DNA from 2 places in the Pseudoalteromonas sp. RWi3 genome. Region 1 is predicted to be linked to the other one. Evidence: riboswitches for the same ligand, from Rfam matches in the RefSeq annotation. Region 1 holds a riboswitch; the other holds the start of a gene.

Region 1 (15,075 bases):
ACTTTTACAAGCATAACGAAACACCAGGCTTGGGTGGCGAAATTCAAAACCCACAATGGACAGCAATGTGGAGCGGTAAAGAGTTACCAATCAATGTTGTTAAAAGTGGCGCTAAAAATGAGCATCAAGTTGATGGCTTATCAGGTGCAACTTTAACGTCTAACGGTGTTGATCACGCAGTTGATTTTTGGACTGGCGAAAACGGCTTTGGTCCTTTCCTTGCGAAAGTACGTGAAGGAGCGTTGAAATAATGGCTGATACTAAAGAAATGAAGTCGGTTCTATTTGGACCGGTATTCGCAAACAACCCAATAGCACTACAAGTACTTGGTGTTTGTTCTGCACTTGCAGTGACATCTAGCTTAAAAAATGCACTTATCATGTCAATCGCATTGACTTTGGTTACAGCGTTTTCAAGCTTATTCATCTCACTGATTCGTAACCAGATCCCATCATCTGTTCGTATTATTGTGCAAATGACTATTATTGCATCGTTAGTAATTGTTGTTGACCAAGTATTACAAGCATTCTCTTACGCTACGGCAAAAGAGTTGTCTGTATTTGTTGGCCTAATCATTACTAACTGTATCGTAATGGGTCGTGCAGAAGCATACGCGATGAAATCACCACCAGTTATGTCATTCCTTGATGGCATCGGTAATGGTCTTGGTTACTCAGTCGTGTTACTAACAGTTGGCTTTATTCGTGAGCTATTTGGTAAAGGTACACTGTTTGGCGCTGACATCATTCCGCTTGTGCAGGATGGCGGTTGGTATCAACCTATGGGTCTATTGATTTTACCACCTAGCGCATTCTTCATCATTGGTTTATTCATTTGGGTACTTCGTACTTATAAGAAAGACCAAGTAGAAGCGAAAGGATAAGGGGCAGACAATGGAACATTATATTAGTTTATTCGTAAAAGCGGTTTTCATTGAAAACTTAGCTTTGGCCTTCTTCCTAGGTATGTGTACTTTCCTTGCTGTATCAAAGAAAGTAACAACGTCTATCGGTCTAGGTGTGGCAGTTATTGTGGTATTGGGTATTTCAGTACCAGTTAATAATTTGGTTTATCATGCGGTTCTTGCACCCGGTGCACTAGAGTGGCTTGGTTACCCAGAAGCGGATCTTAGCTTCTTACGTTTCTTGACGTTTATCGGTGTTATTGCAGCATTGGTACAAATTCTTGAAATGGCATTAGATAAGTTCTTCCCTGCACTTTATAACGCGTTAGGTATTTTCTTGCCGTTGATCACAGTTAACTGTGCGATCTTTGGTGCGGTATCTTTCATGGTAGAACGTAACTATAACTTCACTGAATCAGTGGTGTATGGTATCGGTTCTGGTGTTGGTTGGGCGCTAGCAATTACTTTACTTGCTGGTATTCGTGAGAAAATGAAATATTCAGACGTGCCAGACGGCTTACGTGGTTTAGGTATTACCTTCATCACTGTTGGTCTAATGGGTCTTGGCTTTATGTCATTCTCTGGTATTTCACTTTAAAAGGTAGCGAGGATAAATCATGAGTAATGAGATTTTCTTAGGCGTTGGTGTTTTCATCGCTATCGTTGTACTACTAGTTTTAGTTATCATTGGTGCTAAATCTAAGTTAGTTGCAAGCGGTGACATCATCATCGGCGTAAATGGCGATCCAGATAAAGCCATTAAAACATCAGCAGGTAGTAAACTATTAGGTGCACTATCTGATTCAGGTATTTTCGTATCGTCTGCATGTGGTGGCGGTGGCTCTTGTGGTCAGTGTCGTGTTCACATTCATTCAGGTGGTGGTGATATCTTACCAACTGAACTTGACCATATCTCTAAAGGTGAAGCCCGTGAAGGCTGTCGTTTAGCGTGTCAGGTAAATGTTAAAAATGACATGGAAATTGAACTTGAAGAGTCAATTTTCGGTGTTAAAAAATGGGATTGTGAAGTTATCTCTAACGATAACAAAGCAACATTCATTAAAGAGCTTAAACTGCAAATACCTGATGGTGAATCAGTACCGTTCCGTGCTGGTGGTTACATTCAAATTGAAGCCCCTGCGCATCACGTTAAATACGCTGATTTCGATGTACCAGAAGAGTATCGTGGCGACTGGAACCATTTTGGTTTCTTCAAGCTGGAGTCAAAAGTAGACGAAGAAACTATTCGTGCTTACTCAATGGCTAACTATCCAGAAGAAGAAGGCATCATCATGCTTAACGTGCGTATTGCTACGCCGCCGCCAAGAGATTTAAGCTTACCTTGTGGTAAAATGTCATCGTACATTTGGTCACTTAAAGAAGGTGATAAAGTAACTATCTCAGGTCCATTCGGTGAGTTCTTCGCGAAAGAAACTGACGCTGAAATGGTATTTGTTGGTGGTGGTGCTGGTATGGCGCCAATGCGTTCACATATCTTTGACCAACTTAAGCGTTTAAACTCCAAGCGTAAGATGAGTTTCTGGTATGGTGCACGTTCTAAGCGTGAGATGTTCTACGTAGAAGACTTTGACGGCTTAGCGTCTGAAAACGATAACTTCGTATGGCACACTGCACTTTCAGATCCACAACCTGAAGATAACTGGGAAGGCTATACAGGCTTTATCCATAACGTGTTATTTGAGAACTATCTTAAAGATCACGAAGCGCCAGAAGATTGTGAGTTCTACATGTGTGGTCCTCCAATGATGAACGCTGCGGTTATCACTATGTTGAAAGACTTAGGTGTTGAAGACGAAAATATCTTACTAGATGATTTCGGTGGCTAACACTGATACCAAAACACGTTAGTTTTGGTTAGAATATAAGCCTCGTAACAATGTTTGTTACGAGGCTTTTTTTATTTCAAATTTTAAGTAGGCTGCCATGAATAAAGTATTTCACCCGCAGGCACTCGTTGCCTTTTTGTTTATTTTTCTCACTCTATTCATATCAGGTTGTGGTCAAAGTGATGAGCCTAAAGAGCTCTACCTTGAGGGCAGAACCATGGGGACGACTTATCACATCAAAGCATATGCAAAACAAGAAAAGTTGGACTCGCTTAATTTACTCCCAGAGGTCGAAAAATTGCTAAAAGGCGTGAATCAATCCATGTCGACCTATATTAAAGATTCAGAGATAAATAACTTTAATCGCATACCTGCAGGCCAAGTCATGCCGATTAGCGCTGATTTTAGAGCGGTTGTCGCAGAGTCTATTCGTTTAGGTGAGTCGACAAAAACATTAGATGTCACCATGGGGCCATTAATTGATTTATGGGGATTTGGTCCTGATAAAAAGCCAACTAAACGCCCAACGGACGAAGAATTAGCTAACATGATAGCTAAAATAGGTGTTGATAAATTAAAACTGACTGAGCAGGGGTTAGCAAAAACGATTGACGGCTTAGAGCTCTCGTTTTCTGCGACAGCAAAAGGATATGGTATTGATAAAGTAGCAGAGCTACTTGAAAGCCACGGCATAACTGATTACATGGTTGAAATAGGTGGTGAGCTGCGTATTTCTGGTAAAAAGCCGAATGCTAAAGAGTGGCGTATCGCTATTGAGCAACCTGACGCCGAGCCGGGTACGCGAAAGGTACACCGTATTTTAGCGCCAGGTAATAATGGTATGGCTACATCGGGTGATTATCGCATTTTTTATGAAATGGATGGTGTGACTTACAGCCACTTAATTGACCCTGTCACAGGTATGCCAACCCGACATGATTTGGTATCGGTTACTGTATTGCACCCCTCAGCGATGACAGCTGATGGGCTTGCTACTGCATTGACTATTATGGGCATGGATAAAGCCCAAGCGTATGCAGAAAAAAATGATTTAGCGGTCTATCTTATTGCTAAATCGAAGGATGGTTTAGTGACTTATTCGAGCCCTGCTTTTAAACCCTATTTGTAGCCAAGCGCAAAGCGGTTTATAATACACACAGCTCAATATTGATTGAGCGTTATTTTATTGCTGAACAACAGGGGCTAAGCAATGTCACTTTTTCTTCTTACTTTTGGTTTACTTATATTAATTGTCGCAGCAATGGCAATTGGCATGATAATGCAGAAAAAATCTATGGCTAGTAGCTGTGGTGGTCTAGGCTCAGTAGGTATTGATAAAGCCTGCGATTGTGATGACCCATGTGATAAGCGTAAAAAGCGCATGGCAAAAGAGCAAGTTTGGAAAGAAAACCAAATTTTATAAGCTCAGAATTATTTTATAAAAAGCGCCTTTTTAAAACAGGCGCTTTTTTTGTCCTTTTTAAAGTGATAATCCATGCAGCCTTTTTCAGCTAAAGTATATTTTTTACGTCACGGCGAGCTTGAGCAGCAAAATGTATTAGCGGGGCGTAGCGACTTTGAGTTGAGCAAAAAGGGTGTTCAGCAGTTAGAAGATGCAGTTGTTGGGCTTTGCGATATCACCACTGTAACAAGCTCTCCCTTGAAGCGTTGTAAACTATTTGCTCAACAGTTAGCAAATACTCGCCAACTCCCACTCAATATAGACATTACAATTGCAGAGTATGATTTTGGTGATTGGGATGGGCAAAGCTATGAAGCACTTTGGCAGCAAGCCAGCTCACCGACAATTGGAGACTTTTGGCAAAATCCTTGGCAAGTTACCCCACCTAATGGCGAGCCAATGAGCGTGTTTTATAACCGAGTTGAAACGTGGTGGCAGCAATTGTTAGCGACAATAACGACACAAAATGCAGGTGCACATTTGGTAATAACCCACGCTGGCGTTATGAAACAAATATTAGCATTTGTTTGTCAGCTCCCGCGTGAATCTCTTATTAGCCAAAATGTGTTTTCAATCCCTTATGCTGGTCTTATTTGTGTTGATGTTTTCATTGATGAACAAGGTGAAGCTTGGCCTAAAATTGTTTTTTAGTATGATTTTAGCCATCTAGAAAGATATTAATTGAAATATAAACTCACCCGCCCATAATAGGGGGGTATTTAGGAATGAGGTGTAAGTCCTCAACTGTTCCCGCAACTGTAAGTCACAACCGTGATAAGTCAGATACTAAATACGTATAACTTATTTTATTCATTGAGCGGGTAAACTCACTTTTTTCACATGCATTTTGCGTGTGTCTATTGTATTGGGTTTTGCGCGTGCTAGCAGAGATTAACATTGCAGACACCAATACCACTTCTTACAGTCAATAAACTATCTTGGGCTGTTGCTAATATACCCATTTTAAAAAATATAAATATCAGCATTGAACAAGGTAAATTTATAGGATTACTTGGGCCTAATGGTGCGGGTAAGTCGAGTTTATTGCGCTGTCTGTATCGGTTTAACAAACCAACCACTGGTCAAGTGCTCCTTGGCTCGCATGATATTTGGCAATTAAGTGCGGATAATTTTGCAAAGCAAGTTGCCGTGGTTTTACAAGAAACCCCCTCACAATTTAACCTATCTTTGTATGATGTAGTGAGTCTAGGGTTAACCCCGCATAAACGCCTTTTTAGTGGTACTACACAAAGTGATAAGCAGCTAATTCACCAAGCGATAAAACAAGTAGGATTAACTGAGCACACTAACCAAACATTTGATTCGCTCTCTGGTGGTGAAAAACAGCGAGCTTTAATTGCTCGTGCCATAGTGCAAAGGCCGCAGCTTTTGATCATGGATGAGCCTACCAGCCACCTTGATGTAAAATATCAAATTCAATTAATGGAATTAGCTAAATCACTCGGGGTAACCGTGTTGGCGTCGTTTCATGATTTAAATTTGGCGGCCAGCTTGTGTGATGAACTATTAGTTATAGATCACGGCGAAATAGTGGCTTCTGGCACACCGGAGCAGGTCATAACAGAGAGCATGCTGAGCGATGTATTTGGTGTCTGCGCGCAAGTTACTGCGCATCCGCAAAGTAAAGCGCAATCCATTCCGCATATAACGTATTTCTATGGTTATCAATCAGGAGCGCAGCATGCCACTGAAAAATAACCTAGCATTACTATTCACCATTGTATTAAGCGTACTGAGTATTTTTGCAGCGTTGAGCTTTGGTGCTGCCCCCAGTAAGTTTATTGATGTGTACCACAGTGTAATTGGTCAGTGGTTTGGCCAAGGAAGTGACTCGTTCATGGAGCGGATCATTTGGCAGTTACGTTTTCCGCGTACTTTATTAGCTTTCCTGGCTGGCTCAGGACTCGCAATTGCAGGGCTTATTTTGCAAACTGTGACTCGTAATCCATTAGCTGATCCTTATTTATTTGGTATTTCATCTGGGGCTTCATTTGGGGTGGTGTGTTTTATTACCTTCACTGGTATCAGTGCTGGATTTTCAATGTCGCTAGCTGCCTTTGTGGGTAGCATGTTGACCATGTGCTTATTGATATTTGTTGCAGGGCGTAGAGGCTCAGCTCAGGTTGAAACCATGTTATTAGCAGGGGTTGCATTGTCATTTTTATTTAGTGCGTTCACTAGTCTGCTGCTTTATTTTAGCGATCCACAAGCTATCACCGCAATTTTATTTTGGACCTTAGGTAGCTTTGCAGGAGCGCAATGGCAAGCTCTTTGGTTGCCAGCTTTAGTCATCATCAGCTGTATGGTTTTATTAATGAGTTTTAGGCGTCAACTCAATGCCATGTTGTTGGGTGATGAAAGCGCCGCGACCTTGGGTATTCCTGTGCAGCGCTTTCGCTTATTAATGTTGCTGTTAAGTTCATTGATCACTGCAGTGCTAGTCGCATTATGCGGTGGAATTGGATTTGTAGGCTTAATGATCCCACACATAGTGCGATTTTTTGTATCTCAAGGAACCTTAACAGGCCTTGCGATGACTGCACTCGTTGGCGGTACATTTATGGTCTGGGTAGATGTGCTCTCGCGTATTGTGATGAGCAACCAAGAGCTACCAATCGGGGTGATCACCTCAGCTATCGGCAGTGTGTTCTTTTTATCTTTACTATGCTTTCGTAAAAAGGTGTATCAATAATGCATTCTATTAAAGCACTCAACACGCAATTTGATACGCTGATCAGCGATAAAATAAATCAAAAAACTAAACCGCTAGGGGCACTGGGTTTACTTGAACCACTTGCACTGCAATTGGTGAGTATTTTTAGCCAAGGTATTACTACACAAAGTGCGTTTTTAGATTTTCAACCAGCGATAAATCAGCCCACATTAATTGTGTTTGCCGGCGACCATGGTGTTGCAGCGCAAGGAGTGTCAATTGCCCCTAGTGAAGTTACTGCACAAATGGTCGCTAATTTTGCTGCGGGTGGCGCGGCAATTAATGTGTTTTGCAATCAGCTAGGCTGGCAGCTAGAAGTGGTTGATTGCGGTACTTTAACTAAACTACCTAATGCGGGTATTCGTGATTGCCGTTTAGGGGATATAACCGAGCCGCTGAATCAACACATGGCTATGAGTATCGATCAGGTACAGCAAGGGTTTAGTAATGCAAAACAACTAGTATTAGAGCTGAGCAAGAATGGCTGTAATACTCTAGCCTTAGGTGAGATGGGCATAGGTAATACCACTAGTGCAGCCGCGATTATGGCGGCGATGCTAAAACTCCCTGCCAGCGAATGCGTGGGTAAAGGTACCGGCGTAAGCGATGAGGTGATTGCACGCAAAGTAAAGGTTGTGGAGCAAGCACTGCTGTTACACAAAACTCAGCTAGATGATCCAATCACATTACTTGCAGCTGTTGGTGGCTTTGAAATAGTGCATATTGTCGGGGCTATGCTCAGTGGCGCAGAGCAACAAATGGCAGTGCTGGTTGATGGCTTTATTTGTACCGCTGCAGCTTTAGTTGCGATTGCAATTAACCCCAATGTAAAAGCCTATTTAATATTTACGCATAGCTCAAACGAGCAAGGTCATAGCAAAATGTTGGCCCATTTAAAAATTAGGCCTTTGCAGCAACTCGATTTGCGTTTAGGCGAAGGTACTGGCGCCGCATTAAGCTTACCCTTGTTACAAAGTGCACTGGGTTTTTATAATAAAATGGCAAGTTTCGCCGACGCGGCTGTAGATGATGTGGTGTGAGTGATGATCCAAGCACAAGCACGTATCACGCAATGGCAATTGCTCCAATTAGCGGTTAGCTTTTTAACCCGCATCCCGGTAAAGCTTCGTTTTGAGGTAACATCTCAGCACTTAAATCAAGCCAGCCGCTACTTTGCGTTAGTAGGTTTAGGGCTTGGTTTAGTACATGCTTTGTTGTTTTACTGCCTGCAATTTATATTACCTGTATCAATATGTGTGCTGTTAGTAATGGCACTTAGCTTACTCATCACAAGCGCATTTCATGAAGATGGCTGGGCTGATGTATGGGATGGTTTTGGTGGTGGTTGGCAGGTATCGCAAAAGCTTAATATTATGAAAGACAGCCGTTTAGGTTCATACGGCGCGGCGGCACTTATTATTATATTGATGCTGAAATATCAAAGTTTAGTGATATTAAGTGAACACAGTGGTGTGTTGTTATTTGCTATCATTGCAGGGCAATGCTTAAGCCGTGTTGTTGCGACCAGTATCATTTTTAGCATGGATTATGTCAGCGAAGATGCCAGCGCAAAAGTAAAACCATTGGCTATGCACTTATCTAAAACCAGCTTAGTCACTTTACTATTAACGGCAGCACTTTTATTTGCCGCTACGTTGATTTTCCAGCTTGTCACGTGGCAGGCATTAGTAATTATAACCCTGACTTTAGTATTCGTACGTTTGATGGTTATGCATTGGTTTAAACGCCAACTAGGCGGTTATACCGGTGATTGCTTAGGGGCAGCGCAGCAACTTAGTGAGGTGAGTATTTATATATCCCTCATTAGTATAATGACGAGTAGCGCTCAATGAACGCTAAGCATACCTTAATTCTCGGTGGTGCCCGCAGTGGTAAAAGTCGCTTTGCTGAGCAATTAGCAGCAAGCACTGAAAAACCCGTAATATACATCGCTACCGCACAAAGCCATGATGATGAAATGCAAGCGCGTATTCATCGTCATCAGCAGCAGCGCCCAGCACACTGGCAGCTAATTGAAGAGCCAATAGCGCTTGCAGACACCTTACTTGCCTACAGCAAAGCTGATAACTGTATTTTAGTTGATTGCCTTACACTGTGGCTCAGTAACTGTTTATGCCATGATGATAACTGCTGGGCGCAGCAAAAACAGGCCTTGCTTGGCGTGCTGAGCGAGCTCCCAGGACAGGTTATTTTTGTTAGTAACGAAGTCGGGCATGGCATTGTGCCGCTTGGGCAATTAAGCCGAGACTTTGTTGATCAGTCAGGCTGGTTACACCAGGCAATGGCTGCAGAGGTTGCTCGGGTTGAATTTATAATGGCAGGCTTGCCGCTCACTTTAAAAAGTAGCTAATAATGAAAACAATAATGATCCAAGGCACCACATCAGATGCCGGTAAAAGTACATTGGTTGCAGCTTTGTGCCGAGTGTTTGCCGAGCAAGGTGTAAGTGTTGCGCCGTTTAAGCCACAAAACATGGCACTTAATAGCGCAGTAACCGAAGACGGTGGCGAAATAGGCCGTGCTCAAGCGTTACAAGCAATCGCGGCAAAGGTTGCCCCAAGAATCGATTTTAATCCGGTACTGCTTAAACCTAATAGTGATACGGGTGCCCAAGTGATCATTCATGGCAAAGCAATTAGTAATATGGAAGCGGGTGCTTATCACGATTATAAAAAAGTCGCGATGGATGCTGTGCTCACCTCACAAAAAAGATTAAGTCAAGAGTTTGAACTACTGGTTGTGGAAGGCGCAGGGAGCCCCGCAGAAATCAACCTACGTGCAGGCGATATTGCTAATATGGGTTACGCTGAAGCGGTGGATTGCCCAGTCATTATTATTGCCGATATTGATAAAGGCGGGGTATTTGCGCACTTAGTGGGGACCTTGGCATTGCTGAGCGAGTCAGAGCAAGCGCGAGTACAAGGCTTTGTCATCAATCGTTTTCGTGGCGATATTGCACTGCTTCAAGGTGGCCTTGATTGGCTCGAAGAGTACACGGGCAAACCCGTGCTTGGCGTATTACCTTATTTGCATGATCTGGCCTTAGATGCGGAAGACGCGGTTGCTATTGATAACACAGTAACGCAAGCCAAAGTCAGCATTGCGGTGTTATTGTTGCCGCATATTAGTAATCATACCGACTTTGATGCGCTGCGGTTAAACCCACAAATAGATATAAATTACGTGCGCCACACACAGCCTATTCCCAATGTTGATCTAATTATTATCCCGGGCAGTAAAAATGTGATCAGTGATTTAGCCTTTTTAAAAAATGAAGGCTGGGAGGAGCAAATTAAGCGCCACCTTCGCTATGGCGGAAAAGTGCTGGGTATTTGCGGCGGCTTGCAAATGTTAGGCACCGATATTTACGACACAGCGGGGGTGGAGTCAAGCACCCAGCATTGTAAAGGGTTAGCGCTGGGTGATTTTACTACTCAATTAGGTGTTGAAAAAGTACTGACGCAAGCATCGGCTGTTATCCACTTAAATGGCGGTGAAGCCCAAGTAACAGGGTATGAAATTCACGCAGGACAAAGCCGTGGCCCTGCACTTGAACAGCCTTTACTAAAATTTACCACACACCCGCAAAATGTGACTCATGATGGTTTTATATCAGAAGATAACAGCATAGCAGGCACTTACTTACATGGCCTATTTGATAGCAGTGCAGCAAGCCAATTAATACTCGACTGGGTGCTACCAAACAGTGATATTGAGCAACAAATAGATATAAACACACATCGTGAGCAGCAACTAACGCGTTTGGCAGATATGTGCAAACAACATTTAGATATTCCACAAATTACTAAAATTTACCAAAGCTGGTAAGGAGCAAGCAGATGAGCGATACAAATAACGACAAACACCAACAGCGCCAACAAAAAGTAAAAGACAAAGTGGACGAGCGTATTGCTGCGGCGCAAACAGAAAAAGGCATTTTTCAGGTGATCACTGGCAATGGCAAAGGCAAGTCTACCTCAGGGTTTGGCACAGTAACTCGCTGTGTTGGCCATGGAATGAAAGCCGCTGTGTGCCAATTTATAAAAGGCACATGGCCGTGTGGTGAGCGCAACTTATTACAAGGTGCGGGCGTTGAATTTGCCATTATGAACACCGGATTTACTTGGGAAACACAAAATAAAGAGTCGGATACCGCTGCCGCTCAAGCTACATGGCAAGAAGCAAAACGTATGTTAAACGACGAATCAATTAACCTGGTTTTACTTGATGAAATAACTTACATGATCACTTATGGCTACATTGATTTAGAAGAAGCGCTAGAGGTCATAGCCAATCGTCCGCCGATGCAGTCATTGATAGTAACAGGGCGTGGCGCACACCGTAAATTAACAGATCTTGCAGACACTGTAAGCGAAGTGCGTAATGTTAAACACGCATTTGACGCAGGCGTAAAAGCGCAAATAGGGTTTGATTACTAATGTGGGTATTAAGGCTCGCATTATTTGTTGTACTAGGCTTGGTAAGTACCAAGCTTTTGGCTAAACCTAATAAGCAACAACTAAGAATCGTAGCCCTTGCTCCGCATATCGTTGAAAACCTTTATACCATTGGCGCCGGCGAGCAAATAGTGGGAACAGTTGAGTATGCTGACTTTCCAAAGTCGGCGAACGCAATCCCCCGTTTAGGGGGCCATCAAGGGATTCAAATTGAAAAGCTGTTAGCGCTTAAACCTGATTTGGTTCTGGCATGGAAAACAGGCAGTAAAGCAAACGATTTAGCCTTGATAGAACGTATGGGTGTTAAGGTCTTGTACAGTGAAGCCAATGAAGTCGATGAAGTGCCACAGGAGCTGCTACGACTAGGTAAGTTAACTGGCCGCGAAAAGGCGGCAGAACTTGCCGCGCATGAATTTCAGCAACAGCTAGGCGCTATTAAAGCCAAACAACAAGGCAAAGCCAGTGTTGCTGTGTTTTATCAATTATGGCCAGAGCCGATGATGACGGTGAGTAAAAATACTTGGATTAATCAACTTATTGAGATTTGCCATGGCAGTAACGTGTTTGCCAATAGCCGCACCGACTATCCGCTTATAAGTATTGAAAACGTTATCGTTGCTAAGCCTGAGGTGATTATTCTTCCAGAAGAAAAATCAAAAACTAAACAGCCGGTTATTGATTGGCAGCAATGGCCTGAAGTGCCTGCAGTGAAGCATAATCAATTTATTCAAGTAAATGCAGATTTACTACACAGATTCACTACCCGCATGCTTGATGGGCTAGATGAACTCTGTGATAAAATAGACCAAACAAGAGCCGTTTTAAAGGATGTACAATGAGTCAGTGGCAAACATTTCTACAAACCGAGTGCGCCAAATCTTATATGCAAGACACGCTTGCCTATGTTGCTCAAAGGCGTAGTGAAGGAATTGCAGTCTACCCACCAGAGCAGCAGGTTTTTAGTGCCTTTGAAGCAACTGAGCTTGACGATATTAAAGTGGTTATTTTAGGGCAAGACCCATACCACGGTGAAGGACAAGCTCATGGGTTGTGTTTTTCAGTTCTGCCAGAAGTAACTAAACTGCCACCATCACTGAAAAATATCTATAAAGAGCTCGCCACTGATATTACAGGTTTCACAGTACCGCAACATGGTCACTTGCAAAGCTGGGCTAAGCAAGGCGTATTTTTATTAAATACCGTACTGACAGTGGAACAAGGGCAAGCGCACTCTCATAAGCATTTAGGGTGGGAGCAATTTACCGATAACGTGATTAATCATATTAATAATCATACCACTGGTGTGGTGTTTATTTTGTGGGGCGCGCATGCGCAAAAGAAGGGCAAAGGCATAGATGCTGCCAAGCACTTTGTGTTAAATGGCCCACACCCATCACCGCTTTCAGCACATCGGGGCTTTTTTGGCTGTCAGCACTTTTCTAAAACGAATAAGTTACTTGAGCAGCAAGGTAAAGCCGCTATTAACTGGCAAGTGTAAGAATTAAAAAAGGCCGTTAGCTATAAAGCATGCGGCCTTTATTAATATTAAAAGTCTAACTCATCAACTGCAATATCGTCTGCAAAATAGTCTAACTCCTGTAGTTCTTTGCGTAAACGTTGCTTATCTTTCAATGCTTCGATCTCACGCCATTTTCTCTTTTTATTTTTTTGAGAGGTCTTTTTTGTTGTACTAGGACCTTCTAATATTTCTAAAATATCATCTAGGCTATCCATGAACTTCTCCTATTGAATTTTGAACCTCGGAAATACCTATACCACAGGCCTAACTAAAATAGAATAAAAAAGTGACATTAATGTTACAGTAATGTGATGCCTATATTAATTAAATTAATTTAAAAAATAAAAAAACGCCACAAAGGTGGCATTTTTTAAAGTAAGTATTTATTCACTTACATGGTAATTAATTACATTGCTTTAAAACGGGCTTCTAGCTGTTCCTGAGCATCAGCAAATGAGCGAATTCCTTCAGCTAACTTTTCAGTCGCCATGGCATCTTGGTTATGTAACCAACGGAATTGCGTTTCTGTTAGGGGCTCAGGTTTTGGCTCTTTAGGAATATCACTTTCAAGCAAGTATTCTTGTGCACCTTCAAGGTTGCCTAAATCTTCTAAAAGGTTAGGGCTAATAGTAAGCTTATCACAACCTGTTAGGGCAATAATTTCGCCGGTGTTACGGAAGCTTGCGCCCATAACTACGGTTTTATAATCATGGCGTTTGTAAAATTCAAAAATGCTACGCACAGATTGCACACCTGGATCTTGCAATGGATCTGTTGGTTTTTCCATGCCATTAGCAACGTGCCAATCTAAAATACGGCCCACGAACGGCGAGATTAAAAATACGTTTGCATCGGCACATGCGCGGGCTTGGGCGTCGCTAAACAATAAAGTAAGGTTACATTTAGTGCCTTCTTTTTCTAATTGCTCAGCGGCTTTAATACCTTCCCATGTAGAAGCGACTTTAATTAAAATTTTATCTTTGCTCACACCTTCTTTTTCATACAAGCTAAGTAAAGTGTGTGCTTTATTAATTGTTGCTTGGGTGTCAAACGAAAGGCGCGCATCTACTTCAGTAGAGATATAACCTGGTACAATTTCGCTGATTTCCTTACCAAGTAATACGGCAAAGTAATCACATGCTAACTCAAGTTGTTGAGCGGCATCTTGCTCGGTTTCTTTTGCATAGCTCCACGCTTTATCTAAATAAGGTTTATAAGCTTCAATCTCGCTCGCTTTTAATAAAAGCGATGGGTTTGTGGTGGCATCTTCTGGTTGATGCTTTTTGATCGCTTCAATATCGCCAGTGTCGGCTACAATAGATGAATGTTGTTTTAGCCTTTGTAGAGCTGAAGTCATTTGCTTTCCTCATTCCAAGCAAGTTAAAAGAAAATCTACACCCTTAATATACTTTGTTCATACTGCAACAGTGTGACAATGCTTGATAGGTCTTATGTCCTTATCAATTAAAAAACGGCGGCGTATGAATTTTTTAAGGGAGGATTTATTTAAACAAAACGTGCTTTTCGTTTCATTTAATGTTGAAATTGACATTAAATAATTTACAAGTCAATAGCTAACTATGATCACTGTTATTTCACCTGCAAAAAATCTTGATTACGACACGCCACCGGCAACCGATAAGTTCACTCAGCCTGAATTACTCGAGCACAGCGAAGAGCTTATGAAAGTATGCCGTAAACTAACACCGGCACAAATTGGTAGCTTAATGAAAATTAGCGATAAGCTCTCAGGGCTAAACGCAGCGCGTTTTAGCGAATGGTCGCAACCATTTACCACTGGTAACGCTAAACAAGCTGTACTGGCTTTCAATGGTGATGTATACGGCGGCTTAGACGCTGGTACTTTAAATGAAGGCGAGCTTGATTATGCACAAAGCCACTTACGTATATTGTCCGGACTATATGGCCTATTAAAGCCGTTAGATTTAATGCAAGCGTACCGTTTAGAAATGGGCACTAAGCTTGAAAATACTCGCGGTAAAAACTTATATGAGTTTTGGGGCAGTGTTATTGCGCAAAAACTAAATACAGTTTTAGCTGAGCAAGATAGCCAGTACTTAGTTAACCTTGCGTCTAATGAGTACTTTAAAGCGGTTGATAAAAAAACCTT
Region 2 (15,075 bases), 210 kb from region 1:
TAATTGTGGGCGGGATGGAGGTCAAAGTTAAGACCAGTCTTCACGCTGCCCAACATTTACGACGAGGTGTGTATATTTCGAGCTGGCAAAAGCCAGATAATTTAATTGCTTTACTTAACGGTGAGCACGTCGGAACAAAAATTACACCATAGGTTTTACATGTTTAATCATTTTTTATCAGGTCTAGAGTTAGATCAAAAAGGCGCACTTAAATTACTCAATCTTGCGCAAAAAATTAAAGCTAATCCCGCTGATTTTAGCCAAGCGCTCGCGGGCAAATCAGTTGTTACGTTGTTCGAAAAGCCAAGCTTACGTACCCGCTTATCGTTTGATATTGGTATTAACAAACTAGGCGGCCATGCGGTTTATTTGGATTCGCAAAATGGGGCTATGGGCGCTCGTGAGTCAGTAAAAGATTTTGCATTAAATATTGCTAGCTGGGCTGACGGCATAGTAGCACGGGTTAATCAGCATAATACGCTGACTACACTGGCTGAGTTTTCTAGTGTGCCAGTGGTCAATAGTTTGTGTGACTTATACCACCCATGCCAAGCATTGGCTGATTTTTTAACACTGCAAGAAGTATACGGTGATGTAAGCCAGCTGAAATTAGCCTATTTAGGTGAAGGCAACAATGTGACTCATTCACTTATGCTACTAGCCGCAACGCTTGGCACTGATTTTGTTGCAGTCTGCCCTAAAGGCAGTTCACCAGATTCGCAAATATTAAAGCAAGCAGAGCAAATAGCCGCAATGAATGGCGCATCAGTGATGGTGAGCGACCGTGTTGAAGCTGCGGTAGGTGCTAATGTTGTGTACGCCGATACCTGGGTATCAATGGGTGATGACACACCGCTTGAACAAGTTAAAGAAAAGTACATGCCATATCAGTTAAATGCAGCATTACTCGCACAAACAGGGGCTGACACTGTTTTGCATTGCCAGCCAGCACACCGTGAATTTGAAATTACCTCTGAGGTAATGGATGGCCCGGCATCAAAAATTATACAGCAAGCAGAAAACCGTATGCACGCGCAAAATGCACTGCTTGTTACATTATTAAATCCAAATTTTGTTTAAGGTATTATCAATGAGTTCAATTAAAAAAGTCGTATTAGCCTATTCAGGTGGTTTAGATACATCAGCTATCGTGCCGTGGTTAAAAGAAAACTATGGCTGTGAAGTTATCGCGTTTGTGGCTGATGTAGGTCAAGGCGCTGAAGAGTTGGAAGGCGTAGAAGAAAAAGCCATCGCATCAGGCGCATCAGAATGTTATGTGGTTGATTTGAAAGATGAGATGGTAAGTGATTACATTTACCCAACGTTAAAAACTGGCTCAATCTACGAAGGTACTTATTTGTTAGGTACTTCGATGGCACGCCCAATCATTGCTAAAGCACAGGTTGAAATTGCACGTAAAGTCGGTGCCGACACGCTTTCTCATGGTTGTACAGGTAAAGGCAATGACCAAGTTCGTTTTGAATCGTGTTTTGCAGCCCTCGCACCTGACTTAAAAGTAATTGCACCTTGGCGTGAGTGGGATTTATCAAGCCGTGAATCGCTATTAGATTACTTAGCAGAGCGTGATATTCCTTGTTCAGCATCAGCTACTAAGATTTATAGTCGTGATGCTAACGCGTGGCATATTTCTCATGAAGGTGGCGAACTTGAAGACCCATGGTGCCAACCAAGTGAACAAGTATGGACATGGACTAACTCTCCTGAGCAAGCGCCCAATGAGGCAGAACTAGTTACCTTAAATGTAGTAGAAGGTGAAGTGGTTGCCGTGAATGGTGAGCAACTTAAACCTTACGACTGTTTAGTGAAACTTAATGATATAGCATCGCCGCATGGTGTGGGTCGTGTTGATATTGTTGAAAACCGTTTAGTGGGCATGAAGTCACGTGGTTGTTATGAAACACCTGGCGGTACCGTGATCATGGCTGCACTACAAGCAATTGACGAGCTTGTACTTGATAAATCAAGCCGTAAATGGAAGGAAGTGCTGGGCGGTGAGTTTTCACACCTAGTTTATGATGGTCGTTGGTTCACACCACTTAAAAACTCAATCTTAGCAGGCGCAGAAGCGTTATCAACACTGGCTACGGGTGAAGTTGTGCTTAAGCTTTATAAAGGTCAAGTAACTGCGGTGCAGAAAAAGTCACCACATAGTTTATACAGTGAAGATTTCGCGACCTTTGGTGAAGATGATGTGTACGACCAATCACATGCTGAAGGGTTTATTCGTTTGTTCTCGCTTTCAAGCAGAATTTCAGCATTAGCGAAGAAGTAATTTAATACGCCCCGATCGAACGGGGCAATTTCAGGGTTTGGAGATATTTCATGGCATTATGGGGCGGACGTTTTTCTACGGGTCCAGATGAAGCGTTTAAGCAATTTAACGACTCACTTCCCTTCGATTACCAACTCGCAGAGCAAGACATTGTTGGCTCTGTGGCATGGGCTGGGGCGCTTAAGCAAGTTGATGTACTAACAAGTAGCGAGCATGAAACGCTTGTTGCAGCACTATATGAATTACTCGATGAAGTTAAAGCTGACCCACTTGCAGTGGCGACGTCAGGCGCTGAAGATATTCATTCACATGTTGAAGCAGCATTGATTGAAAAAGTGGGTGACTTAGCGAAAAAGCTGCACACAGGGCGCAGCCGTAACGACCAAGTTGCGACAGATTTTCGGTTATGGTGCCGTGATACTGCCGATCATTTGCTCGAGGCCTTAGGGCAATTAAAAGGCGAGTTTGTTGCACTTGCTGAGCGTGAACTCGGTACTATTTTGCCAGGTTATACACACTTACAACGCGCTCAACCATTATTGTTTAGCCACTGGTGCATGGCGTACGTTGAAATGCTTGAGCGTGATGAAAGTCGTTTAAATGACGCCAAAGCGCGGATGAACTTTTGCCCATTGGGAAGTGGTGCACTTGCGGGAACGGCGTACCCAATAGATAGGCAAACACTTGCCACGGGGCTAGGTTTTACCGCTGCGACTAAAAATAGTTTAGATTCGGTATCTGATCGTGACTTTGTTTTAGAGCTTTTAAGTTGTGCCTCTATTTCAATGATTCACCTATCCCGTATGGCAGAAGATTTAATCTTTTATAACTCAGGTGAAGCAGGGTTCATTGAGCTTGCAGATAATGTGACATCTGGCTCATCTTTAATGCCGCAAAAGAAAAACCCAGATGCACTTGAACTAATTCGTGGTAAAACTGGCCGAGTATTTGGCTCGTTTAGCGCCATGATAATGACCCTTAAAGCACTGCCTCTTGCGTATAATAAAGATATGCAAGAAGACAAAGAGGGTTTATTTGATGCCATGCCAACTTGGCTTGCGTGTATACATATGGCGCAAGCGTGCATCAAAGGTGTAAAAGTAAATGCCGAGCGTACGCTTGCTGCAGCTAAAGGAGGCCATTCAAATGCTACCGAGTTGGCTGACTATTTAGTAGCTAAAGGTATTCCATTTAGAGAAGGTCATCATATTGTTGGTGTGTTGGTCCAAATGGCTATTGCGCAAGGGAATAACTTAGAAGATTTAAGTTTAGAGCAATTTAAATCTGTGCATAGTATTTTTGAACAAGATGTATACCCTGTACTAGAGATTGATGCTTGTATTAAAGCACGCCAAGCTTTAGGCGGGACCTCGTTGGAGCGAGTGTCTGTCGCTGTTAAAGATGCCAAAAAAAAACAGCAAATAACGGTACGTGATGCAAATTTAGATGATGTAGAGTCTATCGCTAAGCTAATACAGCATTGGGCAACAGTAGGTGAAAACCTGCCACGAGCCAAAAGTGATATGGTGCATTCAATTAATGAATTTGCTGTTACGGAAGTGAACTCAACGGTAGCAGGCTGCGCCTCTTTGTACATTTATGATACTGGCCTTGCAGAAATCCGCTCTTTGGGTATAGATCCTGAATCGGGGGTTTCTGGTCAAGGACGCCAGTTAGTTGAGCACTTACTAACAAAAGCCAAAAAATTGGCACTTAATCGCATCATAGTGTTAACGCGAGTACCAGATTTTTTTGAAAAACAGGGTTTTACATTCTGTACTAAAGAAAGCTTACCTGAAAAAGTAATGAAAGATTGTGAACTGTGTTTACGCAAAGACAATTGCGATGAAGTCGCAATGGAATTTATTTTAAAGCCAAGTCGGAGTACGGCGATCCCGTGTAAAAACGTAGCTTAAAATCCCTGGATATAAAAAACGTACGGTTACCCCTGTGCGTTTTTTTATATCTTATATCATCTGGTATGACCACTTTCAACTCACATATCTAGAAAAAGATCATAAATAGATCAATGTTTTTTAAAAGTTGGATCGCTACTTGCTTTATATCTATCAGATGGCTCAGTAAGGGTTCATCTTTGCACTACGCCAAAAAAATATCATAGCGTTATGCAAAAACAACTTAAATTGCTTAAGTAATCTCAACATTTAACGAAAGGAACAATCTCATGCAAGTTACAGGTAACAGCCAGCTGCAAATGCAAGCATACAACACAATGCAACAATCAAAGCCTGCTTTAGAACAAAGCGCTAGCAATAAAACCCTACAATCTGATACAGTGTCTATATCTAATGAAGCCTTATTAGCCGCAAGTGGTGGAGCTGAGATTCAGCGTGGTGGTGGTGGTTTATCTACAGACCCGGATCGTCGCAAACCTTCATAACTTGCTAAATTAGGTTTAGCAAAACGAGATGGTGTATGTATTTTGATTTAACGTCTTTAGGAATCCACTTTGATACTATTATCATTTGGGGTTTTTTAATGGCTTGCTTGTACAATTTATTGCTCAAGTTTACAGTAGAAGATAGAAATAGTTCACCTCTCGTTATATCAATTATAATGCTCCTCTCGTATGGTTTGAGCTATGAGTTTGTTGATCTAAATGCGGGAATGTATGTTTATCTAATTTGGGTTAAGTATGATGTTATTACCATAATTGCCCTTCTTGCAGCACACAAAATACTGAAGTTACAATTTACCGCTACTTTAAAATATATATTAGTTGGTTTATCAATTAATACTCTCATATTTTTTGGGATCCATGTTGACATTGTTTACCTTGGTAACTCTGATTATTGGTGGTTTTGGAGTTTTTATTCAGTTGGAATAAACGTTGTTGACTTCTTCATGGTGGTAACTCTTATCTTTGGAAAAGATTGGTTGCGAATAGGTAAGTTATTTTCTAAACGGAATAAGAAAAAGCACATTAGCAATTTTAAAAATTGCTAATTTTATTCCATAGTTTTTAATGCAATTTTTCCAAGAGTATGCAAGTTTGTATCTCGCTTCACTAGTGATGTGGAGTTTCTTGATGGCGTTCTTGTACAACCTAGTAAAAAAATCCGCAGCACCTAATGGCGATGGTGTGCTGATGTGGATGTCTCTAGCTATATTTTTATCTTACCTTCTTTCTGACCCACTTCTTAGCTTATCGGTGGGGGTTGATATTATTTATAGCATTAATGGATACATTATCTGGGCTATTAGCGATTTTTTTATTTTGTTTATAATTTTATTTATCACAAAAAAATCAAGAGTAAAAAAACTACCCGCTAAGCTCTACGTCATTGTTGGTTTAACAGTGAACATGCTGCTGTTTTTGGCAATGCATGTCGATATCAATGTTTTATTACACTACGAACATTGGTGGTTTTGGACTTTTTACTCGATAACCGTCAATGTTATGGATGTGATGATGATTATTGCACTGTTAACTAACAAAGACTTTTTAGGGCTGTTACGGTGTCATAGATGGGTGTTTGAGACCAAGCAAAGTGCTTGATCTCAATGTATTTAGCGGTCGTTCTAGAAGTTTTTAAAAGCGATATTCCCAACTGGTTTTAAGCGCTGTATTTGTGTCTGAATCACTATTAAGTTCGTCTTTAAACACTGAGCCAGTCACTTTCCAAAGACCCGAAAATATTGCTTGTTGATAACCTAACTCTAATTGTAGCCGTTTAAATGAACCTATCTCATTTGCAGGTGCTGTTATCAGTGATTCACCCTTTAACCAACGTACCTTGGCAAATCCAGCATAACCTTGCATCGTGTGGTACTGAGCGCCTAATACAGCTGACTTACTGTTATAAGGTGTTGAGCTGCCAATTAACCGGTCTTTATGAATATAGCCAGCGCTGATATGAGTTAAGGTATCATTGCCATAAGTGCAATCCATTGCTGAAAAGCATTCTTGTTGGGTATCGGTATACTCAAGGTAAGTTTTCAGTAATTGCTTTTGGTTGCCATAAAAGTGTTCAATGCCTAAGGTGTAAAATGGCTCACTTGGTGCAAAACCGCTGTCATTGCGGCCCATTATCTCTGCATAAATCCCAACCGCTTGACCTGCTATTTGTGTTGAATATTTGGCGTCTAGACTAGTAAGTTGTTGCTTTTTATTGTCAGCTTCTAATGTTGCAGTTTCAATAAAAGAGCTGGTTAAAAAGTCAGACCCAGATGTACTGAACGCAATTTCCAAACCAGGAAATGGTGTACTGGCAAAGCGCATCGCCCAATAATTACCTTCATCATTATTGCTAAGAGTCGGTTTTTGTTTAGCGAAAATACCGGTAAGTTGCCAGTTACCAATGAATGAGAGAAAACTTGGCCCATCATATTGAGTATTAGCACGGTTAACTCTAATACCTTTCATGGGAGCTGCATTATTTGAAAGTAGTAGGGCGTTATCATTACTTGGCCCCCACCAGTGACTTACCTGCTCGGCGCTAATTGACCAGTCAGCAATCAGGACCGCTAAATAGCTGCCCTGATTATTTATGTATTTATTATCAAGCGCCTCATCTGCATAATTTACGCTGACTTTAGCGCTAACTCTATTACCAGTGATAGAGCCATAACTGCTTACTCCGCTTGTTTGCTGATTACGACTGCCAAAACTTTGCTGTAAACTTGTATCGCTATTGAAGTGTGCTTTAACACCTGAGCTGGTGCCTTGCTTCGCATTTGCGAGGGCATGCTTTACATGTTGTAAAGCAAACTGGCTTTGCACAGATAAACTATCAAGATTGACATTTTTTAGGTCGCGAGCAATACCTTGCCACATTAAAGGGTAGCTATTAATCGGTTGCTTAATGACACCTTGATTAAAGAGCATTTCAATTGAAGCACGTAAAAGTGGATCATCTCCCTCAATCCACGGCCCTGCTAAACTTGGTAAAGAAAGTGAGAGTAATGCGGCACAACTGGCAAGTTTAGTTAACTTCATCCGTGTAATTTTTCCTCTAAAGCTTTGACTACAATTGGGCTGACAAACTCACTAACATCGCCTTTATGGCGCGCCACTTCTTTAACAAGTGTTGAGGAGATAAATGAATTCTTTTCTGCGGGGGTTAAAAATACACTTTCTAAATCAGGGTTTAGTCGTCTATTCATATTCGCTAATTGAAATTCATAATCAAAATCTGATACTGCACGAATTCCACGGATCAACACATTTGCGTTGTGCTCGCGAGCAAGATCAGCAAGTAAACCTGAAAAACCAATAACACTCACATTTTCAATATGATTTAAAAGGCTGTTAGCCAATGCAACTCGCTCTGCCAAACTAAAGCAAGGTTTTTTACTGGGGTTGTTCGCAATAGCTACAATCACAGTATCAAACATTTTTGCTGCGCGTTGAATTAAATCTGTGTGACCATTGGTTAATGGGTCAAAGGTACCCGGGTAAATTGCTGTGACTTTCATAGAACTTAGCTTAGTGTTATTTTGTTGGTTATATTAGCAGTGTTTGCAGTGCAAATCAGCCCTCTTACTTATTCAGCCTTTGCGTAAAGTTAGTTTAATTCATTTTCACTTATGTAAATGTTGATTTTAAGATAGAAATTTTCATGGTGGTGTTTTATTCGAATGGATTTGTATATACTGCGCCGCTAATATTAATTGCGTAAACTTTGAGCATTTGCTTTAAAAAATCTAGAGTAGCCTAATATGAGTACCAAGGACAAAATAATTAAGACCAGCATTGCGCTGTTTAATGAGCACGGGGAACGTGCAATCACAACAAACCATATTGCTTCTCACATGGGGATCAGCCCCGGCAATCTTTATTATCATTTTAAAAATAAAGAAGACATTATTCGTCATATATTTGCTTTATACAGTGAGCACCTTCATACCCAGTTTAGCCCTGTAGATGAAAATACAGATGGCTTTGTTCAATTAAGTGGTTACCTTGATGCCTTGTTTGAATTAATGTGGAGGTTCCATTTCTTCTACGATAATTTAGGTGACATTTTGTCGCGCGACGATGAACTTAAAAAGAATTACATCGAGTTTCAAGCCGCGCTCTTAACTCAAGTACGTGGCATAATTATTAGCTTACGTGATAGTGGTTTAATGGAGCTTAACGACGAAGATGCCACTGAACTTGCACATATGCTAAAGTTGACCGTGAGCTTTTGGACGCCTTACATTAAAGCGCGTCGTTTAAGTGGGGAGCTCGCTCAGCAAGATATTTATAAAGGTATTTTAAAAGTGCTTATGCTTTTTAAAGCGTATGCCGCCGAGCAAAGTATTCCTAAGTTGACCCAGCTAAAAGAGAAATACACCAAACTTGCGCAACAAACTATACCTGCTTAATTCAAACTAAGCTATGCGGTACTTGTTTATTTCCTAGACGTTAGATTTTTTGCTATAATCGCGCGCCCAGCACGTGGGTGCGTGAATTCTTAAATTGCCAAACGAGTAAACTATGCTTAAATTTATCGTCAAACTTCATCCTGAAATAGCTATTAAGAGCCGTTCAGTTCGTAAACGTTTTACAAAAGTGTTAGAAAATAACATTAAAATCGTGCTACGAAAGCTAGACGAGAAAGTGCAGGTTAAAAATAACTGGGATAATATTTCGGTTGTCACAAAAAGTGATAGTGCGCAGATGCGCCTTGACTTTATCGACGGTTTGCAACGAATTCCAGGCATCGTTCAGTTTATTGAAGTAACAGAAACCCAGTACGATAACCTTCATGATATTTACGAAATTGCGTATGACTTAATTGGCCACACCATTGCAGGCAAATCATTTTGCGTGCGTTGTAAACGCCAAGGTAAACATGAATTCACCTCTACAGATGTTGAACGCTATGTCGGAGGCGGGCTAAACCAGCATGTTGAAGGTGCTCGCGTACAACTTAGTCGCCCTGAAGTGACTATCCGCATCGAAATTAAAGATGATAAAGCCTACATTGTTACGCAAACTCACTTTGGTATGGCAGGCTTCCCATTACCTACGCAAGAGGATGTGCTATCACTTATGTCAGGTGGTTTTGATTCGGGTGTTGCTAGTTACCAAATGATCCGTAAAGGTGCGCGCACTCACTTCTTATTCTTCAACTTAGGTGGTGCCGCCCACGAGATTGGCGTAAAGCAAGCCAGCTACTACATTTGGAAGCAGTTTAGCTCTACACACAAGGTAAAGTTTGTTAGTGTAGACTTTGAGCCTGTGGTTGCTGAAATTCTTGAAAACGTTGAAAACAGCCAAATGGGTGTAGTGCTTAAGCGAATGATGATGCGTGCTGGTAGCAAAATAGCCGAGAAAATGGGTGTTCAAGCACTAGTCACCGGTGAAAGTATTGGTCAAGTTTCAAGTCAAACCTTGGCTAACTTAAGCGTGATTGATCGTGTAACAGAAACGCTAATTTTGCGCCCGCTCATTCAGCACGATAAACAAGAAATTATCAATATTGCACGTAAAATCGGCACAGCAGAAATGGCTGAAACTATGCCAGAGTATTGTGGTGTAATTTCTAAAAAGCCGACTGTTAAAGCAAAAGTACAAGTCATTGAAGCAGAAGAACAAAAGTTCGATTTTGATGTGCTTGATACCGTTGTTAGCAATGCACGTGTGATGGATATTCGTGATATCGATGTAGAAGCCAAGCAAGAACTTAAAGAGGCTGAATCAGTATCCGAGCTTCCCGCAGGAGCTGTTGTTTTAGATATTCGTTCACCAGAAGAAGAAGATGCAAATCCGTTAGAGATTGACGGTACTGAGGTTGTGCATTTACCCTTTTTCCGCTTAGCAACTAAGTTTGGGGATTTACCGCAAGATAAAGACTACTACTTGTATTGTGCAAAAGGGGTAATGAGTCAATTACAAGCCCTTATAATGCATGAAAACGGCTTTGCTAATGTAAAAGTCTATCGCCCATAACGAGTACAGCAACTTATTGTGAAAGCGCGAATTAATTCGCGCTTTTTTTATGCCTGATTACATCCAAGTAATATTGATTGTATGGTGTTTTTATACCGAACAACTCAGCTTGTTGGCAAATATAGCCGCACATAGCATCAATTTCAGTAGGGCGATTATGCATAATATCCTGATGCATGGATGAAAAGTTATTTGCAGTCGCACTCATTACCTTATAAGCGCTTTCTAATGAGTAAGGTAGTGTTACAGCAATGCCAAGTTTATTGGCTACTAAGCAAGCTTCGCTGAGTAAGTTGAAAATATCACTGTTGTATTTAGGTGAGTTAAGCTCTCCATTTTTCACATTATAAAATCCACTTAGTGGATTAATCGCTATATTTATTAATAATTTCTGCCAGCGAATAGTGTCAATCTGCTTGCTGTAGCTAAGGTCAGGAATTGCGCAAAGAGTTGATACCAATTCGCAATATTGTTGATCGGCAGGGCTATTATAGGCCCCTAAAATACTCTCGCCGTTTCCAGTATGTATCACCGTTGTTGAGTTTGCCTTGAAGCCCGCTAATCGTGTTGTTAAAAAATAAATAGGTTGGTTATTTAATGTGTTGTTCATAATAGGCGCTAAATCAGTCATCCCATTATGAGATAAAACCACTTTACATGCATCATTTAGGTAAGGGGATAATTGACTTAAAGCAATCTCAACTTGGTACGCTTTAACCGCAATAATAACAATGTCAATATTGGTTAAGCAGGCTAAGTGCTGATTATTGAGAGTTTTAATATTGATTAAATATTTGCCACTGCTGCCTTGATAATAATATTGCTTGCCTGACTTTTCGCTACGGGTGATTAAAGTTACATGGTTTGAAGTACTTAAAAAATAACTATATAACAGCCCTATAGCGCCATCACCCACAATAACAACATTACTCATGGCTCGGCTTTTTTCCAATATGAAATGCTAACTTGATAACAAAATAACTGGCGGCCCCAGCAAAGTCAGCAATAAAATCGGCCACAGAGGCTTGGCGGTAAGGGAGCATACCTTGCATTACTTCAATGGCAGCACCATATCCGGCAAGCAAAAATATTTGCACCCATAAAGGTAGTTTAAATGCTTTGTCCATTACGACAGCAAGGGCAAAAAAGATTCCAAAGTGAGCTACTTTATCAACATGCGGAAATAAGCTTGCAGCGCCTTTTATTTCTTTGGCAAATAAAAAAGTAAAGGCCACTATGCTGACTAAAAAGAGTACTTGATAAACACGCCGAGTCACAAAAAATCCTAAATTGGCTATAAATAGAGCCACAGTATATCAAACTAATTTTGCATCGCACCTGAACGATATGCAGAAATATGTAAAGATTTATAATTTTGGCGTTATAATCCCAAGCATATTAATTTTTTAAATCTTGTTAGGAGAGACGAATGCCTTCTTTTGATATTGTATCTGAAGTAGAAATGAACGAAGCACAAAATGCGGTTGATAATGCAAAACGTGAACTTGATACCCGCTTTGACTTTAGAGGCGTTGACGCATCAATTGAACTTAACGACAAAACCATCAAATTAAAAGCAGAAGCTGATTCACAAGTTCTACAGTTATTTGATATTTTAGCGAACAAAATTTCAAAACGTGGAATGGATGTATCAAGCCTTGAGTTGCAAGATATTTCGCGTGCAGGTAAAAACGTGTTTCGTAATGTCGCGCTTAAGCAAGGTATTGAAAAAGACGTAGCTAAAAAAGTGGTTAAAGCAATTAAAGACTCAAAAGTAAAAGTACAAGCCGCTATCCAAGGTGAAGAAGTACGTGTAACAGGCAAAAAGCGTGATGATTTGCAAGAAGCTATGCAAGTTGTTCGTAGTGCTGATTTAGGTCAACCATTCCAGTTTAAAAACTTTAGAGATTAAAAACTTAGCAGCGAGCACTGAGTTTATCCAGCTACACTGTTTATTTTTAAATATTATTGAAGCCAAATGACTTTTTGTTGTTTGGCTTTTGTATTTTTGTACTTATGCTTACTCGTAGCTCGAATATTTAGAAGTATAGCCGTCCATTGACATTTATCCGTAAAATCATCACAATAGCGACCTATTTTCAAGGTGCTTACTAAATACTAAGGTATAGGTTTCAAGGTATTGAAATTTTTAGTGAGATAATCGGGAAGTTGGTGCGTAGCCATGAAGACTATAATCCCAACACTGCCCCCGCAACGGTAATGCAAGTGCTAAGCACACGCTGAGTCCGGAGACCGGCCTTGGAGTAATTTACTATTTGCGTGTGCGGTGGGCACAGGCTTGGGGATATCATGCTAACTAAATCTACTCTAGGCGTAGCTATCGCAGCTGCGTTATCATTTTCAGTGTCTGCTGAACAACAACCTATTGAACATATTACGGTTTCTGCTAATAAGTTTGAACAAAACATTAATGATGTACTTGCCAGTGTCACGGTGATTGACCGTGCTGACATTGAATCAAGCTATGTACGTGACCTACCAAGCTTGTTATCTAAAGAAGCCGGTTTTCAAATCAATGCAAATGGCGGCTTTGGTCAAAATGCAGGGTTGTCTTTACGCGGCGCAAGCTCACGCCATACACTTATTTTAATTGATGGGGTTCGCACAGGTTCTGCTACGCTTGGCTATAAGAGTATTAATAATATTCCACTTAATAGCATTGAAAGAGTCGAGATAATAAAAGGTTCACGTGCAGCTGTTTATGGATCTGATGCGCTAGCGGGGGTAATAAACATTATCACCCGAAAAGCACAAAACACGACGATCGACCTTACTGTAGGTTCCGATTCTTATAAACAGTTACAGCTTGCAACCAGTGGGCAGGTTAGCGATGTTGATATTGCTTTAAATGCCGGTTATGAAAAAACCGATGGCTTTGACGTATTGCAAGGGTTGGCGCCTGATGAAGATGGTTTTGAAAATAAAAACATTGGCTTTAATATCGCATATCAAGATGAGTATTTAGGTACATTTTTAGCCCAGGGGCAGTATGCTCAAGGGGAGGCTAGCTATGACAGTGCTTATAGTCCCGCTGACAGTACCGTTGAGCAAGGTGAATTTGAGAATTATCAAACATCATTAGGCTGGAAAAAAACGTTTGAAAACAACAGCCACTCGATCGATATTGCCACTTCAAACGACAGCTCTGATGATTCAAGAGTGAGTTATACCGGCGATACGGTTGTTGATAAGTTTGAAACTGAGCGTGAGCAAATTGATTACAATGGTCAATATTTTTTAAATCAAGTTTTGACTTTGAGTGGTGGTTTAAACTGGTATAAAGACCAAATAAACACAAGTTCAGGCAGTTATTTAAAAGACAGCCGTGAAGTGTTTGCAGCTTTTGCTGGTGCTTATTACGATGATGAGCAGGTGCTTGCTAATTTAACGCTCCGTCAAGATGATGATCAGCAGTTTGGTAATGAAACAACTTACACAGCCGCTGTGGGTTACCATCTAAACGATATAGCAACGTTTAGAGTGAGCCAAAGCACAGGTTTTAAATCACCTTCGTTTAACGATCTTTACTACCCAGGTTCAGGCAATCCAGCCCTAACCCCTGAGACTTCTGATAACCAAGAGCTTGGTTTATCACTAAACGTGAAAGACATTAGCTTAGATGTGGCAATTTTTAGAAGTGACATTGAGAATAAAATTGCTTGGGCACCTAATGCAGCTGGTAAGTGGGTACCTACCAATATTAATCAAGCACGCCATGAAGGGGTTGAATTTAGCTTTATTCAACAGGTATTTGGCTTTGATCACGCATTCAATATGACTTACTTATCTGCTGATGATACACAAACGGGTGAATCGCTGACTTATGTTTCTAAGCAAAGTATAAATTGGTCGCTTAATAAAGCGTGGGGTGCATTTGATGCTGGCCTTGAAATGCAATACCGTGGTGATCGCCGTGGTAAATTAACTCAATTACCCTCTTATACGCTGTGGAATCTAGTGGGTCATTATCAAGCAACGGATAACTTAACTGTGTCGCTGCGTGTAGAGAATCTATTTGATAGAAGCTACAGCGCGGTTGATGCATATGGTAAAGATGTTGATGGCGATTATATAAATGACGAAATTTATTACTACAACACCGCAGAGCGTCGTGTGTTTGTTGGAGCCCAATACCAGTTCTAATAGTAAGGAAAATTAGCACTGAGTTTAAAGCTCGCCACCTACTTGGCGAGCTTTATTTACTTTAATTTATCAGCATAAAGTTGCTCAAACTTTTTAAGTTTAGGTGCAATCAATATACTGCAATATCCTTGGTTTGGATTTTCGTTGTAGTAATCTTGGTGGTATTGTTCTGCCGAGTAAAAATGACTCGCTGCGCTTACTTCGGTAACAATTGGTTCACTGATCTGTTTCTGCAATTCATTGATCATTGCAGTTACTTGTACGTGTTGCTGCTCATCATGATAATAAATTACGCTGCGATACTGGGTGCCAACATCGTTACCTTGACGGTTTAGTTGGGTAGCATCATGCAGAGTAAAAAACATCTCTAGTAACGTGTTGTAGCTTATTTGGTTTACATCAAATTCAAGCTGAACAACTTCTGCATGACCTGAGAGTCCAGTGCATATCTGTTTGTAAGTAGGGTTATCTGTTTCGCCACCAGTATAGCCAGAGCTTACGTTTATTACGCCTTTTACACGGCGAAAAGCAGCATCAATACACCAAAAACAGCCTCCACCAAACGTGGCTACTTCAATTTTTTTGCTCATTAGTTACTCCCAAAAACGTTAAATCGCTAACATGTTTTAGCCTAACAGAAGAACGGTGATAGCAGGGCTTTATTTCATGGATTAGATAGAGCAAGGAAAGGACAGAAGCGTTGCAGCATAGTGCT

Evidence for each region. Region 1 has a riboswitch for cobalamin ahead of ACFI4Z_RS06965 (ABC transporter ATP-binding protein). Riboswitches for the same ligand answer to the same signal wherever they lie in the genome.
Region 2: another riboswitch for cobalamin. It lies ahead of ACFI4Z_RS06100 (TonB-dependent receptor domain-containing protein); the one in region 1 lies ahead of ACFI4Z_RS06965 (ABC transporter ATP-binding protein).

What each region holds. Positions count from the first base shown of each region.
Region 1 covers NZ_JBHNYL010000003.1:254,821-269,895, forward strand. Annotated here, with positions in the region: gene ACFI4Z_RS06930 (Na(+)-translocating NADH-quinone reductase subunit C) at 1-251, shown strand, start outside; gene ACFI4Z_RS06935 (NADH:ubiquinone reductase (Na(+)-transporting) subunit D) at 251-883, shown strand; gene nqrE (NADH:ubiquinone reductase (Na(+)-transporting) subunit E) at 894-1,502, shown strand; gene nqrF (NADH:ubiquinone reductase (Na(+)-transporting) subunit F) at 1,522-2,751, shown strand; gene ACFI4Z_RS06950 (FAD:protein FMN transferase) at 2,849-3,880, shown strand; gene nqrM ((Na+)-NQR maturation NqrM) at 3,962-4,174, shown strand; gene ACFI4Z_RS06960 (histidine phosphatase family protein) at 4,247-4,864, shown strand; cobalamin riboswitch at 4,892-5,018, shown strand; gene ACFI4Z_RS06965 (ABC transporter ATP-binding protein) at 5,111-5,932, shown strand; gene ACFI4Z_RS06970 (FecCD family ABC transporter permease) at 5,916-6,926, shown strand; gene cobT (nicotinate-nucleotide--dimethylbenzimidazole phosphoribosyltransferase) at 6,926-7,987, shown strand; gene ACFI4Z_RS06980 (adenosylcobinamide-GDP ribazoletransferase) at 7,991-8,800, shown strand; gene cobU (bifunctional adenosylcobinamide kinase/adenosylcobinamide-phosphate guanylyltransferase) at 8,797-9,318, shown strand; gene ACFI4Z_RS06990 (cobyric acid synthase) at 9,321-10,796, shown strand; gene cobO (cob(I)yrinic acid a,c-diamide adenosyltransferase) at 10,808-11,407, shown strand; gene ACFI4Z_RS07000 (cobalamin-binding protein) at 11,407-12,264, shown strand; gene ung (uracil-DNA glycosylase) at 12,261-12,923, shown strand; gene ACFI4Z_RS07010 (DUF3545 family protein) at 12,971-13,159, opposite strand; gene tal (transaldolase) at 13,351-14,301, opposite strand; gene yaaA (peroxide stress protein YaaA) at 14,525-15,075, shown strand, end outside.
Region 2 covers NZ_JBHNYL010000003.1:48,969-64,043, forward strand. Annotated here, with positions in the region: gene argB (acetylglutamate kinase) at 1-152, shown strand, start outside; gene ACFI4Z_RS06035 (ornithine carbamoyltransferase) at 160-1,080, shown strand; gene ACFI4Z_RS06040 (argininosuccinate synthase) at 1,091-2,293, shown strand; gene argH (argininosuccinate lyase) at 2,344-4,209, shown strand; gene ACFI4Z_RS06050 (hypothetical protein) at 4,479-4,694, shown strand; gene ACFI4Z_RS06055 (hypothetical protein) at 4,730-5,260, shown strand; gene ACFI4Z_RS06060 (hypothetical protein) at 5,280-5,813, shown strand; gene ACFI4Z_RS06065 (capsule assembly Wzi family protein) at 5,847-7,253, opposite strand; gene coaD (pantetheine-phosphate adenylyltransferase) at 7,250-7,732, opposite strand; gene ACFI4Z_RS06075 (TetR/AcrR family transcriptional regulator) at 7,976-8,626, shown strand; gene thiI (tRNA uracil 4-sulfurtransferase ThiI) at 8,739-10,196, shown strand; gene ACFI4Z_RS06085 (ketopantoate reductase family protein) at 10,228-11,130, opposite strand; gene ACFI4Z_RS06090 (VanZ family protein) at 11,123-11,473, opposite strand; gene ACFI4Z_RS06095 (YajQ family cyclic di-GMP-binding protein) at 11,626-12,108, shown strand; cobalamin riboswitch at 12,315-12,472, shown strand; gene ACFI4Z_RS06100 (TonB-dependent receptor domain-containing protein) at 12,507-14,360, shown strand; gene msrA (peptide-methionine (S)-S-oxide reductase MsrA) at 14,417-14,950, opposite strand.